3 regions of the Dermacoccus sp. 147Ba genome follow, and region 3 is predicted to be linked to each of the others. Evidence: predicted binding sites of a transcription regulator. Region 3 holds the regulator's gene; each other region holds the start of a gene.

Evidence for each region. The regulator LexA, encoded in region 3, represses DNA repair genes until DNA is damaged. The targets are predictions, from matches to a motif close to TCGAACANNTGTTCGA.
Region 1: a site for LexA is predicted at 2,103-2,118, ahead of ruvC (crossover junction endodeoxyribonuclease RuvC). Genes of this name have one in related genera too.
Region 2: a site for LexA is predicted at 1,999-2,014, ahead of EVU97_RS13115 (HNH endonuclease signature motif containing protein). Genes of this name have one in related genera too.

What each region holds. Positions count from the first base shown of each region.
Region 1 covers NZ_SEHL01000002.1:363,679-369,353, forward strand. The annotation lists gene ruvB (Holliday junction branch migration DNA helicase RuvB) at 1-785, opposite strand, end outside; gene ruvA (Holliday junction branch migration protein RuvA) at 782-1,387, opposite strand; gene ruvC (crossover junction endodeoxyribonuclease RuvC) at 1,384-2,031, opposite strand; gene EVU97_RS04015 (YebC/PmpR family DNA-binding transcriptional regulator) at 2,205-2,978, opposite strand; gene EVU97_RS04020 (potassium transporter Kup) at 3,186-5,123, shown strand; gene EVU97_RS14920 (hypothetical protein) at 5,341-5,675, opposite strand, start outside.
Region 2 covers NZ_SEHL01000011.1:22,629-28,303, reverse strand. The annotation lists gene EVU97_RS13120 (GNAT family N-acetyltransferase) at 1-273, shown strand, start outside; gene EVU97_RS13115 (HNH endonuclease signature motif containing protein) at 284-1,987, opposite strand; gene argS (arginine--tRNA ligase) at 2,187-3,974, opposite strand; gene EVU97_RS13105 (hypothetical protein) at 4,140-4,868, shown strand; gene EVU97_RS13100 (hypothetical protein) at 4,876-5,675, shown strand, end outside.
Region 3 covers NZ_SEHL01000001.1:376,061-381,735, forward strand. The annotation lists gene EVU97_RS01715 (ComEC/Rec2 family competence protein) at 1-570, shown strand, start outside; gene EVU97_RS01720 (LysR family transcriptional regulator) at 620-1,537, opposite strand; gene EVU97_RS01725 (Sir2 family NAD-dependent protein deacetylase) at 1,607-2,446, shown strand; gene lexA (transcriptional repressor LexA) at 2,460-3,179, opposite strand; gene EVU97_RS01735 (LysM peptidoglycan-binding domain-containing protein) at 3,446-3,859, shown strand; gene nrdR (transcriptional regulator NrdR) at 4,107-4,568, shown strand; gene EVU97_RS01745 (vitamin B12-dependent ribonucleotide reductase) at 4,642-5,675, shown strand, end outside.

The DNA.
Region 1 (5,675 bases), on a different contig from region 3:
TCGAGCGCGGCTCGGGCCGACCCCAGGTCGACGACCTGACGGCCGTGCACCTGCGCGTAGTCACGGACGCGGCGCAGGAGTCGGTTCGCGATGCGCGGGGTACCGCGCGAGCGACCGGCGATCTCCTCGATGCCCTCGCGTGTCGCGGGCACGCCGAGCAGGTCGGCGTTGCGCGCGAGGATGGCAGCAAGATCGCTCGCCTTGTAGTAGTCGAGGTGGCCGGTGAAGCCGAAGCGGTCACGCAGCGGCGCGGGCAGCAGCCCCGCACGCGTGGTGGCGCCGACGACGGTGAACGGCGGCAGTTCGAGCGGGATGGCCGTTGCGCCCGGCCCCTTGCCGACGATGACGTCGACGCGGAAGTCCTCCATCGCGAGGTACAGCATCTCCTCCGCCGGGCGCGCCATGCGGTGGATCTCGTCGAGGAAGAGCACCTCGCCCTCGGTGAGAGAGCTGAGGATGGCCGCCAGGTCACCCGCGTGCTGGATGGCGGGTCCGCTCGTGATGCGGATAGGGGCCTCGAGCTCGCTCGCCACGATCATGGCGAGCGTCGTCTTGCCGAGCCCGGGAGGGCCGGAGAGCAGGACGTGGTCCGGCGGCGCACCGCGTCGGCGCGCGGCCTCGAGCACGAGACCGAGCTGATCACGCACCCGCTCCTGACCGGGGAAGTCGGCCAGCTTCTTCGGCCTCAGGGCCGCTTCGAGCTGCTGCTCGTCCTCAGAACCGTGCGGGTCGACGAGGCGCGGCGAGATGTCGGCGCTGTGGTCCTCGAAGTGTGCCGGACTCATCGGCCGAGCTCCCGTAGGGCCAGGCGCAACAGGACGGGCGTCGTGGCGCCGTCGGCCTCGGGCAGCTTGGCGACCTTGGCCACGGCGTCATCGGCCTGCTTGGCGCTCCAGCCGAGCCCCACGAGCGCCTCTGCCACCTGCGAGTCACCCGGTGTCGTCGCGGCAGGTACCTCGGGCGTGGCCTCTGTTTCGCCCGTACCGACGGGCACGACCTTGTCGCGCAGTTCGAGGACGATGCGCTCGGCGCCCTTCTTGCCGATGCCGGGCACCTTCGTCAAGGCGGTGACGTTGCCTGTCGCGATGGCCGACGACAGCTGCGCCGGGTCGTGAACGGCCAGCATCGCCAGGGCGAGGCGCGGCCCGACACCACTGACGGTCTGCACCTGCTCGAACAGGGCGCGTTCGTCGTCACCGGCGAAGCCGAAGAGGGTGAGCGAGTCCTCACGCACCACCAGCGACGTCGCCAGGCGCATCGACTCCCCCGGGCGCGCCGAGGCGGCCGTCGCAGGCGTGGTGTGGACGAGCAGCCCGACTCCCCCGACCTCGAGGACCACGGTGTCGAGCGTCGCTGCTGCGACGGCGCCGGTGAGGCTGGAGATCATGGACGGGCTCCTCGGGTGGGGGCGTCGCGGGAGGCGGACGAGCGCAGCGGCTCACGATACTGCTTGGCCGCCGAACGGGATCGACGCGCCGCAGCAGCTTCTGCGGCACGGTACTGGGCCGCCGCCGGGGCGAACGGACGCTCGCCGTCGGTGTTGGCCCGACGGGCGGCACCCGCACCACGCCAGTGGTGACAGATGGCAAGAGCCAGAGCGTCGGCGGCGTCAGCGGGCTTGGGGGCGCTCTCGAGACCGAGGATGCGCGTCACCATGGCCGTCACCTGAGCCTTGTCGGCCCGCCCGTTGCCCGTGACAGCTGCCTTCACCTCGGACGGCGTGTGCAGACCGAGCGGCAACCCGCGCGACGCAGCAGCGAGCATCGGAACGGCGGAGGCCTGGGCGGTGCCCATGATGGTCGAGACGTCGTTTCGGGCGAACATGCGCTCGACGGCGACGGCGTCCGGCCTGGTGCGTTCGAAGACGGCCTCGAGTTCCACCTGCAACTCGTGAAGACGCTCGTGCAGTGGGGTGTCCGCACCGGTGCGGATCACGCCGACCGTGACGATCTGCAGGCGACCGCCGGGAGCGCCCTGAACCACTCCGACGCCGCAGCGCGTCAGACCGGGGTCAACGGCGAGCACACGCATGCGCAACGCTCCTTCCGCTGACGGGACCGCCCCGGCACCTGACCAACAAGATGACAAGACGATGAGTCGATGCGAACACCTGTTCGCACCCGATCACTCTACCGTCGCACACGCCGAAGGCGACCCGACCCGCCGAGGGTCGAGCCGCCTTCCGCTGGTGACGTGCTTGCCGATCAGTCCTCGGCGTCGAGTTCGGCGAGAACCTCGTCCGAGACCTGACCGTTGGCGAAGACGTTCTGCACGTCGTCGCTGTCCTCGAGTGCCTCGATGACACGGAACATCTTCTTCGCGCCGTCCTTGTCGAGGGGAACCTCCATCGACGGCATCCACGAGGCCTCGGCGGAGTCGTAGTCGATACCGGCCGACTGGAGCGCCTCACGCACACCCACGAAGTCGCCCGCTTCGGAGACGATCTCGAAGGACTCACCGAGGTCGTTGACCTCCTCGGCACCGGCCTCGAGGACGATCTCGAGGACGCCGTCCTCCGTCGCGTCGTCCTTGTCTCCCTGGTCCTTGGGCACGATGACGACGCCCTTGCGGTTGAACAGGTAGGCGACCGAACCGGAGTCGGCCATCGAGCCGCCGTTCTTCTGCAGAGCGGTGCGAACCTCGGCGACGGCGCGGTTCTTGTTGTCCGTCAGGCACTCGATGAGCACGGCGACGCCGCCAGGGGCATAACCCTCGTACATGAGGGCCTGGTACTCGGCTCCACCGGCCTCTGCGCCCGAACCGCGCTTGACGGCCCGGTCGATGTTGTCGTTAGGGACCGACGACTTCTTCGCCTTCTGGATGGCGTCGTACAGCGTCGGGTTACCGGCCGGGTCGCCACCACCGGAACGGGCCGCAACCTCGATGTTCTTGATGAGCTTGGCGAACAGCTTGCCGCGCTTGGCGTCGATCGCAGCCTTCTTGTGCTTCGTCGTCGCCCATTTGGAGTGGCCGCTCATGTCTCCCTCTCGCTGGTCCGTCGTGCCGTTCCTCTGGGGTTCTGTCGCGGTGCTCCTTCGCCGAAGGCCCGCGGGGCGGCTCACGACGACACGCGCGCCCACCCGTCAGATCTGTCGGCAGTCTAACGGGGTGCGCTCCTCGCCTCACATCTGCTCAGGTGAACCACAGTTGCCGCGACACGGCACTGCAGGTTCATACTTTCGGACGTGACATCTTCGAACGGGTCCGCGTCGGTCACTGCGGAAACTGACGAGCGGGCCGGCGGGCACCGGAAGAAGGGTGCCGGCGCGCTCGTGCTCGGCGCGCTCGGTGTCGTCTTCGGCGACATCGGCACGAGCCCCCTGTACTCCGTGCAGAGCGTGTTCAACGCCAGCCACAACGCCGTCATCGCCAACGAGGCAGACATCTACGGAACGATCTCCTGGATGTTCTGGTCGCTCACCATCATCGTGACGATCAAGTACGTGCTCTTCGTGCTCCGCGCCGACAACGACGGCGAGGGCGGCATCATGGCGCTCGCGGCGCTCGTGCGCCAGGGAGTGCCCAAGGGCGGCAAGCGCTGGAGCGTCGTCATGCTTCTCGGCGTCATCGGAGCATCGCTGTTCTTCGGCGACAGCGTGATCACCCCCGCCATCTCCGTCATGTCGGCCGTCGAAGGCCTCGAAGTCGTGCGGCCCGGACTCAACCGGTACGTCGTACCGATCGGCGCCGTCATCATCACGATCCTGTTCCTCGTGCAGCGCAAGGGCACCGAGGTCGTCGGCAAGTTCTTCGGCCCCATCATGATCCTGTGGTTCGTCACCATCGCCGCCCTCGGCATCGGCCAGATCGTGCGCGACCCGCACATCCTCAAGGCGTTCCTGCCGAACTACGCCACGCTGTTCGTCGTCGAGCATCCCTTCATCGCGTTCATCGCCGCGGGCTCGATCGTCCTGTGCGTCACCGGCGCCGAGGCCCTCTACGCCGACATGGGTCACTTCGGGCGCGCCCCCATCACCCGAGCCTGGTTCCTCCTCGTGTTCCCCTCGCTCGTCCTCAACTACATGGGCCAGGGCTCGCTCATCCTCACCAACCCGGACAAGATCGCGAACCCGTTCTTCCTCCTCGCCCCCGAATGGGCGAAGCTACCGCTCGTCATCCTCGCGACCATGGCCACCGTCATCGCCTCCCAGGCCGTCATCTCCGGCGCGTTCTCCGTGGCACGACAGGCCGAACGAACCGGTTACCTGCCCCGCATGACCGTGCGTCACACCGGCCAGGAGGAAGAGGGCCAGATCTACATCCCCGGGGTCAACTGGGTGCTCTTCATCGGCGTCATGCTTCTGCTCTTCGCCTTCCGCAGTTCGGAGAAACTCGCCGTCGCCTACGGCCTCGCCGTCACCGGCACATTCCTCATGACGACGACGCTGTTCCTCGTCTACGCCCACAGCACGCTCAAGTGGCGCACCTGGCGCATCGTCACCCTCGGCGTCGCGCTCTACCTCTTCGAAGGCATCTTCTTCCTCGCCAACGTCGCCAAACTGCTGCACGGCGGTTGGCTACCCGTCGTCATCGCACTCGGCATCGGCATGTCCATGCTCACCTGGCAGAAGGGGCGCGCCATCGTCGCCACCCGCCGCCAGAGCATCGAAGGTCCCCTCGCCACCTTCGTCGAAACAGCCCGCAGCGGCGACCTGCGCGAAGTGCCCGGCACCGCCGTGTTCCTCCACCCCGACAAGGACACGACGCCCCTCGCCCTGCGCGAGAACGCCAACTTCAACCACGTCATCCACGAGAACGTCTTCATCGTCAGCACCCTCAGCGCCAACGTGCCCCACGTCGCCCCCCAAGACACCGTCATCCTCGACCAACTCGGCAACGACTACGACCGCATCACCCACCTCACCCTCAAGTACGGCTTCCAGGACGACCAAGACGTCCCCGCCGCACTGCGCATCGCCAAGGAACAAGGCGTCGACATCGACCCCGACACCGCCTACTACTTCGTCTCCGAAATCGGCCTCCTCGACACCGGCCGCCCCGGCATGAACAAACTGCGCAAACTGCTCTTCATCGCCATGACCCACAACGCCGCCGTCCCCGCCGACTACTTCCGCCTCCCCAAGGAGCGGACGGTGATGATGGGAGCGCAGATCCTTTTGTAGGGCGCTCGCGCCCTACAAAAGGATCTGCCTGTCTTTTCCCTTGCGCTGTCGCACCGAGCGCCGGTCCGAGCTTGCGAGGACCGACGCTCGGTGCGACAGCGCTTCGGGGGCGTCCGCTTCCAGCCGGGTTCGGTTCTTGAAGAGCGTTGTGGCTTGGGTGCTTGCCTGGCTTTTCAGGCGGCGATTTCTGGGTTGGGTTTTCGAGGAGCGAGAGTGCTCAGCGCCAGGCGGATGTCGTCGTCAGGCCCTCGACGTGGTCGTCGAACTCCACCGGGCGCGGCAAGTGGGTGCGACCCGCCAAGTGCAACGCCCGCACCACCGGCTTCGCACGCACCCGACGGACATCCGTCACCGCCTCGTTGTGGAACCGGTGCGCCAACTCCACCCGCTCACACGCGTCAGCCAACCGGCGCCGCACCTGCGTGCCCGCCGCCGACGCCGGAGCCCAGTCCTCGACCACCGCGCCGAGGGCCGCCGTCAGCTCCCCCTCGATGAGCGCCCGTTCCTCGGGCACGCCCACCTCCTGCACCTCCGCGGTGATCTGAGCGCCTT
Region 2 (5,675 bases), on a different contig from region 3:
CGTCCGGTGGGGATGGCTAATGCCCTGATCTACACGAGGGTGCCGAGCCCTGGACGTCCGACGGCTCGGTGGCTTTACGCGGCCAACGTCTTCGTGACACCGACCTTTCGCCGCCGCGGTGTTGCCGCCTCCTTGATGGCCGAGGTCATCGACGCCGTCCGCGCCGAGGGGATGGTGCGCATCGTGCTCGCCCCGTCGGAGATGTCGATACCGCTGTACCGTTCGCTCGGGTTTCGTGTGGCCGACGATCTCATGCGTCTGGATCTCGAGTGAGCCCCGTTCGTCAGGCGATGAGCGCGTAGCCCTCACGAGAGGTGATCTCGTAGGCCGTGGTGTCGGCCGGGTCGGTGCGGTACCAGGTGCCGGTCGGGGAGTTCCAGACACACACGCCGTCTGATCGCATGACCACCGCCCAGCCGCCGAACGTCTTCGCACGGTGATGGTGACGGCACAGCAGTTGCAGGTTCTCGCCCGACGTTGCACCGCCGTCGGCGTACGGCACGACGTGGTCGGCATCGCAGAACTCGCCCGGGCGCATGCAACCGGGGAAGCGGCAGTGCTCGTCACGCTGCTCGACGAACCGGCGCGTGGTGATCGACGGGCGGTAGGTGAATCGCGACGTCCACCGCGTCACGCCGCGCTTCTCGTCGACGAGTGCGACTGTGAAGGCGGAACCGACCGTCCCTGCGAGGCGCTCCACGCAGGCCGCCGACACAACACCGACGCCGGGCACGTGCAGGTCGGCGACTCGCGTCGTCGAGCGCGGGGCGGTTGCGGCGCGTCGCTGACCTGCCGTTCCTATCCCGACGCCATCACCAACCTGCCCTGCGGCAAGTGGCGCGACGCCGTCCTCGGCTTCCCGGTAGAGCGCGCCCCACGGGGCCTGCCCAGCGGCGGGCCGCGCAACGCCACGGCCCGAGCCACCCTGTGCAGAACAGCCTCGACTGCGATCGATCGCACCGAACGGAACGGGCATGCCGCTCCCCTGACCGGCGAAGGGCATGGTTGTGCCTGGGGTGGTGCCGTCCTCGAAACAGCGCACGGGCACGGTGAGCCGCACGATGGGGTCGAATCTCACGGAGCCGAGGAGCAGGTCGACGAAGGCATCGACCCGCGCCCGGTTCATCCGGTACCGCGTCGCGCCGCCGTGCAGACGCTCGTGTTCCTGCGCCAGCTGGCGCGCACGCGCATCGATGGCGGCCTGGACCTGCCACGCCTGGTCGGCGTCCATGACAACGGTCATCTGCGTGAGCCTGGGCTGATCGGGGTGCTCGCGGAACGAGACCTCGACGAGCGCCTCCGACGCGTCCTCATCCGCCGGCGCCGACAGCCCGAGCGAGGCAAGGAGCCGCCGCACACGACGCTTCACCGCCGCCGAACCGCCCAACAGCGCCCGGCCGGACACGAGCATCCCCTCGACGCTCTCCCGCTCGGCCGGCGCGAGGTGTTCGAGTTCGCGAAGCACCGTCTCGCAAGTCGTCATGCGCATCTCGCCCGCGCCGGCCATGACGAACATGCGAGGCAACGAGGCTCGCACGGCGTCACCCGCTTCAGCCCACGCCTCCGCCGTACCGACACGGACTCCGAGCCGGGCCGCCAGATCGTCGGCAGCGAACTCGCCGGGCACGAACTGACGCGGGTCGCTCTCCCACTGGTCGACCTCGAGAACGTCGTGTCGCGTGACGACGCGAGCGTGGGCCGCCGCGAAGGCGTGCATCGTGGCGTCGGCGCTGCGCGAGACGTACGCGGCCGTGACGGTGAGCTCTTCGAGGGCGCGTCGCTCGGCGTCGAGTTGGGCGAGTTCCTCATCAACGGTTACCGCGTCCACCGCGAGCGCCGACGACTCACCCCAGTCGATCGTCGGACGCGATGCGACCTCGAAGAGTTCGACGCCCACCGCGTGCCACGCCTCGACCCGCGCTTCGAGAGGCAGCGCACGAACGGCGGCCAGCACCTCGGCCACGTCGTCACGCTGTGTTGTCTCCACGCCTCATTTTATCGAACTTATGTTCGATTATCGAGCGAAAAGTCCGCCCAAATTTACCGGAGAGAAGCGGTCAGACACCGCCGCCAGCAGCCGACGCAGTTCGGTGCACCTGACGCACTCTGAGCCTGCTCAAACCGCATCAGCTGCACCGAAGTGCGTCAGCTGCACCAAGGCCCCCAACGCAAACGCCGCTGGGGCGTCACATCTTCTCGGGCGTCTCGATGCCGAGGAGGCCGAGGCCGTCGCTGAGCACCTGCAGCGTCAGTGCGCACAGGGCGAGGCGCGAGTCGCGCACGGCGTCGTCGTCGGCCTTGAGCACCGGGCACTTCTCGTAGAAGGCCGTGAACGCCGTCGCGAGTTCGAAGAGGTAGGCGGCGAGCCGGTGCGGTTCGAGCATCTCGCCGACGAGCGCGACGACGGCGCCGTAGTCGAGCAGCTTCAGCGCGAGCGCGCGCTCGGCGTCCTCACCGATCGTGATGGCGGACGCCGGGGTAGCACCCGCATCGGCGGCCTTCGCGAGGATCGAGCGGATACGCGTGGCGGCGTACTGCAGGTACGGGCCCGTGTTGCCGGTGAGCGCGAGCATGCGGTCGAAGTCGAACGTGTACTCGCTGTCGTGGGAGACCGACAGGTCCGAGTACTTCACCGCGCCGATGCCGACCTGGCGCGCGACGACGGCGCGCTCGGCGTCCGTCATGTCGGCCTTCGACTCCGCGACGACCTTCTCGGCGCGCTCGATGGCCTCGTCGAGCAGCTCCATGAGCCGCACCGAGTCACCCGAACGCGTCTTGAGCATCTTGCCGTCCGCGCCGAGCACCGAACCGATCTGCACGTGGATCGGTGTCGACTCCGGCCGGATGTAGCCCGCCTTGTCGGCCGCCGACCACGTCATGCGGAAGTGCAGGTTCTGCGGCGCGCCGACGACGTAGACGAGCCGGTCGCCGAGCAGATCCTGCGAGCGGTGCCGGACGGTGGCGAGGTCGGTCGTCGCATAGCCGTAGCCGCCGTCGCTCTTGCGGATGATGAGCGGCACGGGAGCGTCGTCACGGCCGGTGAACTCGTCCTGGAAGATGCACAGCGCGCCGTCGGAGATCCGCGCGATACCGCGCGACTCGAGGTCCTCACAGATGCCCGCGAGTTCGTCGTTGTACGTCGACTCACCCGCGAGGTCGGCGTCCGTCAGCGTCACGCCGAGCGTCGAGTACACCCGGTTGAAGTACGCCTTGGAGCGGTCCATGAGCTTGTTCCAGTGCGCCAGCGTCTCGGGGTCGCCGCCCTGCAGCAGCGTCACCCGCTTGCGGGCCCGCATGTTGAAGTCGCCCTTCGAGCCGGCCGGCTCGGCCTTCTCGGCGGTGTCGAACTTGACGCGCGCGGCCTGGTAGAAGGCGTTGGGGTCGGTCTCGAGGAGCTCCGCCTCGGGGCTGTTCTCGCCGACCTCGAGCAAGTGCTCGATGAGCATGCCGAACGGCGTGCCCCAGTCGCCGACGTGGTTCTGGCGCACGACGGTGTGCCCGAGGCGCTCGAGCACGCGCGCGAGCGAGTCACCGACGACCGTCGTGCGCAGGTGACCGACGTGCATCTCCTTCGCGACGTTCGGCGAGGAGTAGTCGAGCGGAATGACCTCGAGCTTGCTCGGGGGCAGGACGCCGAGGGTGCCGTCGGCCAGGATCGTGGAAGCCTCCGCGGCCACCCAGTCCGTCGACAGCGTGATGTTGAGGAAGCCCGGGCCGGCGATCGCGACGTCCGAGATGAGCTGCATCGCAGCGGAGTCCGCCTTGAGGGCCTCGACGATGGCCGTCGCCACCTCGCGCGGGTTCTTGCCCACCTTCTTCGCGAGCGCCATCGCCGCGTTGACCTGGACGTCGGCGCTCGTCTGCTTCTTGTTGGCAGGTCGGATGACCGGGTCCGCGTCTCGCCACTCCTCGCCGAACGACGTGGCGATGGCGTTCTGAACGAAACCGGTCAACGAAGCGATTGGATCTGCCATACGTCAAGGTTAGAGCGGCGGCGCAAATCAGTTCTGCTACGTCGCACGGCCCCGCCGGCCCAGTGCGTGAGAACTCGGGCGGAACCTCAGCGAGGCCGGCGGCGTCGGACTCCCCGAGTCTGTAAGACTGACAACGAAGAATTGCACCCCACGGGAGGAAACACCATGAAGCTCCGCAGCACGGCTGCCGCCGTCGCAATCGCCGCCACCGCCACGATGGGCCTGACGGCCTGCGGCGGCGAAGAAGCCCCCAAGGCCAAGGACGCCTGGAACGCCTCCCAGGAGTCGGCCGGCAAGTACAAGAGCATGGAGGTCAAGGCCTCGGGCAAGAGCAACGGCAAGCCGGCGAGCTTCACGATCAAGGGTGACGTCGACGGCGACCCGCAGACGCTCTCGGGCGAGATGGAGGGCGGCAAGATGGAGGCCGTCATCGTGGGCAGCAAGTCCTACATCAAGGCCGACTCCGCCTACTGGAAGTCCGCGATGGGCAACAGCGGCGCATCGAGCGCGATGACGTCGATGATGGCCGACAAGTGGGTCGAGTCCCCCGAGAGCAACAGCGGGGACACGAGCGACACGCTCAAGGACCTCGTCAAGGAACTCAAGGACGACAACAACGAGTCCAACAAGAAGCTGCTGTCGGACAAGGCCACCGTCACGGAGGAGAAGGTCGACGGCAAGGACGCCTGGAAGATCGAGAGCGAGGACAAGAAGGTCAAGGCCTGGGTCTCGAAGGAGGACTCGCGCGACGTCCTCAAGGTCGAGGGCTGGGAAGCCAAGGGCTCGTCCAACGGCGAGGAGATGACGACGGTCAACTTCGTCTCGCACGACAAGGACTACGGCATCAAGGCGCCGAGCGGCGCCAAGAAGATGACCGACCTCATCAAGGGCTGACGCTCCGATGACGACGACGGCGCCGCTGCGTCCCCTCAGCGTGGCCTCGGCCGTCACCGCGCTTCTCGCGGTGACGCTTTCGGGGTGCACGAAGGGCTCGGACGCGGCGGCGCCGTCGCGTTCGGGCGCGGCGACGCCGGCGTCGTCCTCGAGTTCGTCCAGCTCATCGAGCACGACGCTGCCCTCCGCCACGGCTGCCTGGACCAAGACGCAGGACCGCATCGACGCCTACACCTCGCTGCGGGTCGACGGTCGTGACGCGATGGGCGAGAAGTCTCCACGGGCGATCATCAGCGGAGACCTCAACACCGACCCGAGCGACATCGTTTTCACGAGCGACGAGATCGGCAACTTCACGTTGCGGCGCATCCGCTCCGACATCTACCTCAAGGGCGACGACGCCTACTGGAAGGCCGTCGCGGAGGACGACCCCACGCTCCCGGACGCGTCGTCGTTCGCCGACCGCTGGGTCAAGGCACCTGCGTCGACCTGGGACGACAACGATCTCGACGACATGTCGATCAAGCCGATCTTCGACGCGATGACCGACGACAGCGACCCGAAGTGGAAGACGCTCGCCTCCGACGACGCCGAGCTCACCCGAGACACCGTCGACGGGGTGGAGGCGTACAAGATCACTGGCGCCGACGGTGACACCGTCGTCTGGGCGAGCGCCGACGGCAAGTACAACCTGCTCAAGATCGAGGACGCCTCACCCGGTGAGGACGAGTTCTCGCTGGCCTCCTTCTCGCGCTGGAACGAGAAGTTCGAGGTCACCGCCCCCAAGGGCGCGCTCGACCTGGGTTC
Region 3 (5,675 bases):
GTCTTCGTGACGTGGCTGACGAGCCACAGCTCGAGCCCTCGTGGTGGCCGAGGGGAGAGGGATGCCGATGCCCAGACGAGGCAGGTGTTGCGCCGTTACGGGAAGGTTGCGCAACGCCTCGCACCGGGTCAGCAGGTCCGTGTCGGTGACGCCGTGCTCGACGTCCTCTGGCCGCGCCGAGCGTTGGCGGCGGGTTCGCCGGTCAACAATGCTTCCCTCGTGCTCGATGTGGCGACGCCGAGCGTGCATGCGCTCATGCTCGGCGACGTCGAACGGGAGGCGCAGGCCGCGTGCATCGGGGAGGTGACGCGCCGAGCAGCGTCGCGTCCCTACGACCTCGTCAAGGTCGCTCACCACGGCAGCGCGAACCAGAGTGCCGGGCTCTATCGGGCGGCTTCGGCGCGGGTCGGCCTCATCGGGGTGGGGGAGGGCAACGATTACGGACACCCGAAGGAATCGCTCCTGTCGTTACTCGCCCAGAGCGGAACAGCCGTCTACCGAACGGACCTTTCAGGAGACCTCGATGTCGTACCCGTCGGTAGATCGCTCACGGTCGAACCGCAGAGATGACACCGGTGAGAGTCGCAGGAGATTCCACTCGCGAGCCGGAGGGAACCGGCTACAGGTTCGGCAGAGCGTCGGTTGCTTCCCGCAGCGCGTCGAGGGTGGCCTTGACCGCCGGCACACGCTGGAGGTCGGGCGTGGTGACAGCCTGAACCGAACGACGGCTCGCCGGCTCGATGGCGATGGTGGCCACGCGGGGGTGCTGGGTCGAACGCAGGATGAGCTCCGGGATGAGGGCCACGCCCAACCCCTCGGCCACGAGTCCGAGCACGGTGACGTAGTCCTCGGTCTCGAACGCGACGTCAGGGGTGTAACCCGCCGAGGTGGCGAGCGAGAGCAGGTGGCCCCGGCAGCGCGGGCATCCGGCGATCCACGACGCGGACTCGAGCTCCTCCATCGACACGGAGCCCCTTCCGGCAAACGGGTGATCGGCCGGTACGGCGAGGCGCACCTCGTCCTCGAGCAGGTCGAGCGTGGTGAGCCCCTCGAGATCCTCCGCGTGTGCCGCGATCTCGTCGCCGTCGTAGGAGAACGCGACTGCAACATCGCAATCTCCCGCCCGAAGCGCCGCGAGTGACTCCGGCGGCTCCGCTTCCGCGAAGGTGACCTGAACGTCGGGGTAGCGCTGCTTGACGAGCGACAGCGCTCGTGGGACGACGGTCGACGAGGCCGAGGGGAAGGCCATGAGGCGCACTCGTCCCGCCCTCAGGCCGGCGATCGAGGCCACTTCGCCCTCCGCCGCCTCGAGAGCGGCGAGCACCGGAGTGGCTGTGCGGGCGAGCACGTGGCCCGCCTCGGTCAGACGCACCGAACGTCCGAGGCGCTCGACGAGAGCCGTGCCCGTCTTGTCCTCCAAGCGGCGCACCATCTGGGACACGGCAGGCTGGGAGTAGCCCAGGGAAGCAGCGGCAGCGGTGAAGCTACCCTCCTGGGCAATGGCTTTCATGACCCGAAGGCCGGCGGCGTCGATCATCCGTAGAGAATAACCCGGCGTTATCGGATGTTGTAGTTTCTATCGATTGTCGAATGAGAGGGGCCACCTGTGACTGCAGAGTTGGCGGAGTTCGTCGCGCAGGGCGACCTGTTCGTGCTCACCGGGGCGGGTCTCTCGACCGAGTCGGGCATTCCCGACTACCGCAAGCCTGACGGCACCCGCCGAACGGTTCCCATGACGTTCCAGCAGTTCCTCAGCGGGGACGACGCGCGCCGACGCTACTGGGTTCGCAGCGCCGTCGGGTGGGAACGTTTCGCCGCGGCTCGGCCCAACGGCGGCCACCACGCTGTTGCAGCCTTGCAGCGCGCAGGTCTCGTGCAACACCTCGTGACGCAGAACGTCGATGGTCTTCATGCGGCCTCCGGGGCGGACGCCCTCGAACTGCACGGTTCGCTCTCCTCGGTGCAGTGCGTCGAGTGCGGCAGCCGCTCGAATCGAGCCGAGTTCCAGGGGCGCATCCGCGACGCCAACCCGAACCTCCCGCGCGACGTGGCCCTGTTGGCCGACGGAGACGCCGAGGTTGCCCGGAGTGCAGAGGATGCGTTCGTCCTCGTGGCCTGTCCGCACTGTGATTCGCTCGTCGTCAAGCCCGACGTCGTGATGTTCGGCGAGAGCGTGCCCACCGCGACGGTTGAGCACTGCTACGCGCAGCTCGAACTGTCACGGGCGGTTCTCGTTCTCGGAAGTTCGCTCAAGGTGATGTCGGGCTTCCGGTTCGTCTCGGCCGCGCTCAAGGCGGGCAAGCCCGTGGCCCTGGTCGGTCTGGGAAGCATGCGCGGTTCGGAGCGCGCCGATCTCGTGCTGCACGAACCGCTTGGTGCCACCCTCACCGCGACATGCGAACGCCTCGGCCTGCAGGTGCAGACCGAGGCGAACGCGACGACGTGAGGGTGGGCGAGAGTCAGACGCTGCGCAGCACCGCCGTGACCTTGCCCATGATGCTGGCTTCGTCGCCGTCGATCGGCTCGTAGTTCTCGTTCGCGGGCAGGAGCCACGTCTTGCCGTTCGTGCGCTTGAACGTCTTCACGGTGGCCTCGCCGTCGAGCAGCGCAGCCACGATCTCACCGTTGGACGCCTCCGGCTGCTGGCGCACGACGACCCAGTCGCCGTCGCAGATGGCGGCTTCGATCATCGAGTCGCCGACAACCTTGAGCAGGAACAGTTCGCCGTCACCGACGATCTGACGGGGGAGGGGGAACACGTCCTCGACGGCCTGCTCGGCCAGGATCGGCCCGCCGGCGGCGATGCGTCCGACGACGGGGACGAAGGAGGCCTGCGGACGCTCGTTGCCCGAGTCGGTCTCGTCGTACGTGCTCTCGGACGCTGCACGCACCGAGGTGCCTCCGCGGTAACCGCGGGTGTCGGCGCCGTCGTCGGGGGAGACGACCTCCATGGCGCGAGGGCGGTTGGGGTCGCGACGCAGGTAACCCTTGCGCTCGAGCGTGGCGAGCTGGTGTGCGACGGAGCTCGGGCTCGTCAGCCCGACGGCCTCACCGATCTCGCGCAGGCTCGGCGGGTAACCGCGCTCGTCGACCGAGCGCCGGATGACGGTGAGCACTTTCTGCTGGCGCGGGGTCAGTTTGCCCTTCGCGCGGTTGTTCATGGAGTGGACCTCACCCATGGCGTCTCCTCACATCGACGAAAACAGTGATCTCGCGGACGCGGACCTCGGTGCGGAGCCCTGATTCTCCCCGGAATTCCGGGGTTGTCGGTGGCCGCTGATTCGGTGTGAGCGTTCGGGATCAACGTAGGCACCACCGTACACAGTTTTCGCAAACATGTACGAGAAACACGCCGCCGACAGCCTTGCTTTCGAACGTTTGTGTCGTACAGTTGTTCTATCGCACGGATGTTCGATGCATCCGCGCCGAGTCAGGAGGAATGAACATGAGTGCTGTGCCCAGTCTGGACGTCCCGGCGGTCGCGCCGAGCCCCCGTCGTCACCTGCACCTCGTTCCGTCGGGGCCTGCGGTCGTCGATTCCCTCGAGGGTGGTCGTAGCGCGCGGCGCGCCCCGTTGACGCGTCGTGCCGTTCTCGCTCGCCGTCGCTTCGCTGCCCTTCTGGCGCTTCTGGTTCTCGTCGGCGGTGGCCTCCTTGCGGCCAAGGCCGTGGCCGAAGCTAACCCTGCCGGTGGCGCGACGTCGGTCACGGTGAAGGACGGGGAGACCCTTTCTCAGATCGCCGCTCGTGAGCTGCCGTCCTTGCGTAACGACCGTGGTGTGGTGGCCATCCAGGAGGCCAACAACATGAGCTCGATGCACGTTCAGGCCGGCCAGCGAATTCTCGTTCCGGCAGGCTGAGCGGCCCCCTCGGCGTGTCGCTGGGGCGAGCCGCACATCTTTTCCGCGTCATTGCTGGGGTTGGTGCGCCGGGTTTGCCGACACGGTTGCGAGCGGTCGCCAACGCAACCTAGGATTCCTAGATGTAGGGCACAGGCGCCCTAATGCCCCCAACATGTGGTTGTTTGCGGAAGAGTTCCCGCGATGCCGGTGTTGGGGTTCATACCGTCACGAGGCGGTGGAATCCTGCGATCGAGAGGCGTGGCACGTGCACTGTCCCTTCTGCCGCAACGCCGACTCCCGTGTGGTCGACTCCCGTTCGACCGAGGACGGCACCTGCATCAAGCGTCGCCGCCAGTGCCCCGACTGCGGCAAGCGTTTCTCCACCGTCGAGACCGCGAGCCTCACGGTCGTCAAGCGCTCCGGTGTGAGCGAACCCTTCTCTCGCGACAAGGTCATGTCGGGCGTGCGCAAGGCCTGCCAGGGCCGCCCGGTTTCCGACGATCAGCTCGCCGTCCTCGCTCAGCAGGTGGAGGAGTCGATCCGCTCCAAGGGGGCTGCGGAGATCGACGCCCACGATGTCGGCATCGAGATCCTCGGCCCGCTGCGCGAACTTGACCACGTCGCGTACCTGCGGTTCGCGTCCGTCTACCAGGCCTTCGAGTCACTGACTGACTTCGAGGACGCCGTCGCCGACCTGCGCAGGCACGCTCTGCGCGACGCCGGCTGAGCTCCACAGACTCACCCCCTACTTCACGACACACCACACCAAACCCACGAGAAGTGCCAGGAGGCATGCGGTCATGACCGAGACCACGAAGGCTCGAGCCAAGTCGGGTCGCCGGAACAACGGCGTCACGATCGAGCGGATCTTCACCACCCCGGGCGTCCACCCCTACGACGCGGTGACCTGGGAGCTGCGTGACGTCGTCCAGCAGAACTGGAAGACCGGCGAGACGATCTTCGAGCAGCGTGGTGTCGAGTTCCCCGACTTCTGGTCGCTCAACGCCTCCACCATCGTCACGACGAAGTACTTCCGTGGCGCGCTGGGGTCGGACGCTCGCGAGAAGTCGCTCAAGCAGCTCATCGACCGCGTCGTGCTCACGTACACGAAGGCCGGCAAGGACAACGGCTACTTCGCGTCCGACGCCGACGCCGAGATCTTCGAGCACGAGCTCACGTACGCCTTGCTGCACCAGGTCTTCTCGTTCAACTCGCCGGTGTGGTTCAACGTGGGTACGGCGAGCCCGCAGCAGGTCAGCGCGTGCTTCATCCTGTCCGTCGACGACTCGATGGACTCGATCCTCAACTGGTACAAGGAAGAGGGCTTCATCTTCAAGGGCGGCTCCGGTGCCGGCCTCAACCTCTCGCGTATCCGTTCCTCGAAGGAGCTGCTGTCCTCCGGTGGCACCGCCTCCGGCCCGGTCTCGTTCATGCGCGGCGCCGACGCCTCGGCAGGCACCATCAAGTCCGGCGGCGCCACGCGTCGTGCGGCCAAGATGGTCGTCCTCGACGTCGACCACCCGGACATCGAGGAGTTCATCGAGACGAAGGCGCGCGAGGAGGACAAGATCCGTGCGCTGCGTGACGCCGGTTTCGACATGGACCTCGGTGGCCGCGACATCGTCTCCGTGCAGTACCAGAACGCGAACAACTCCGTTCGTGTCAGCGACGAGTTCATGAAGGCCGTCGTGGACGGCACAACCTTCGGCCTGCGTGCCCGTGACACGGGTGAGGTCATCGAGTCGGTCGACGCCCGCGAGCTGTTCGACAAGATCAACAAGGCCGCGTGGGAGTGCGCCGACCCGGGTGTGCAGTACGACGACACGATCAACGC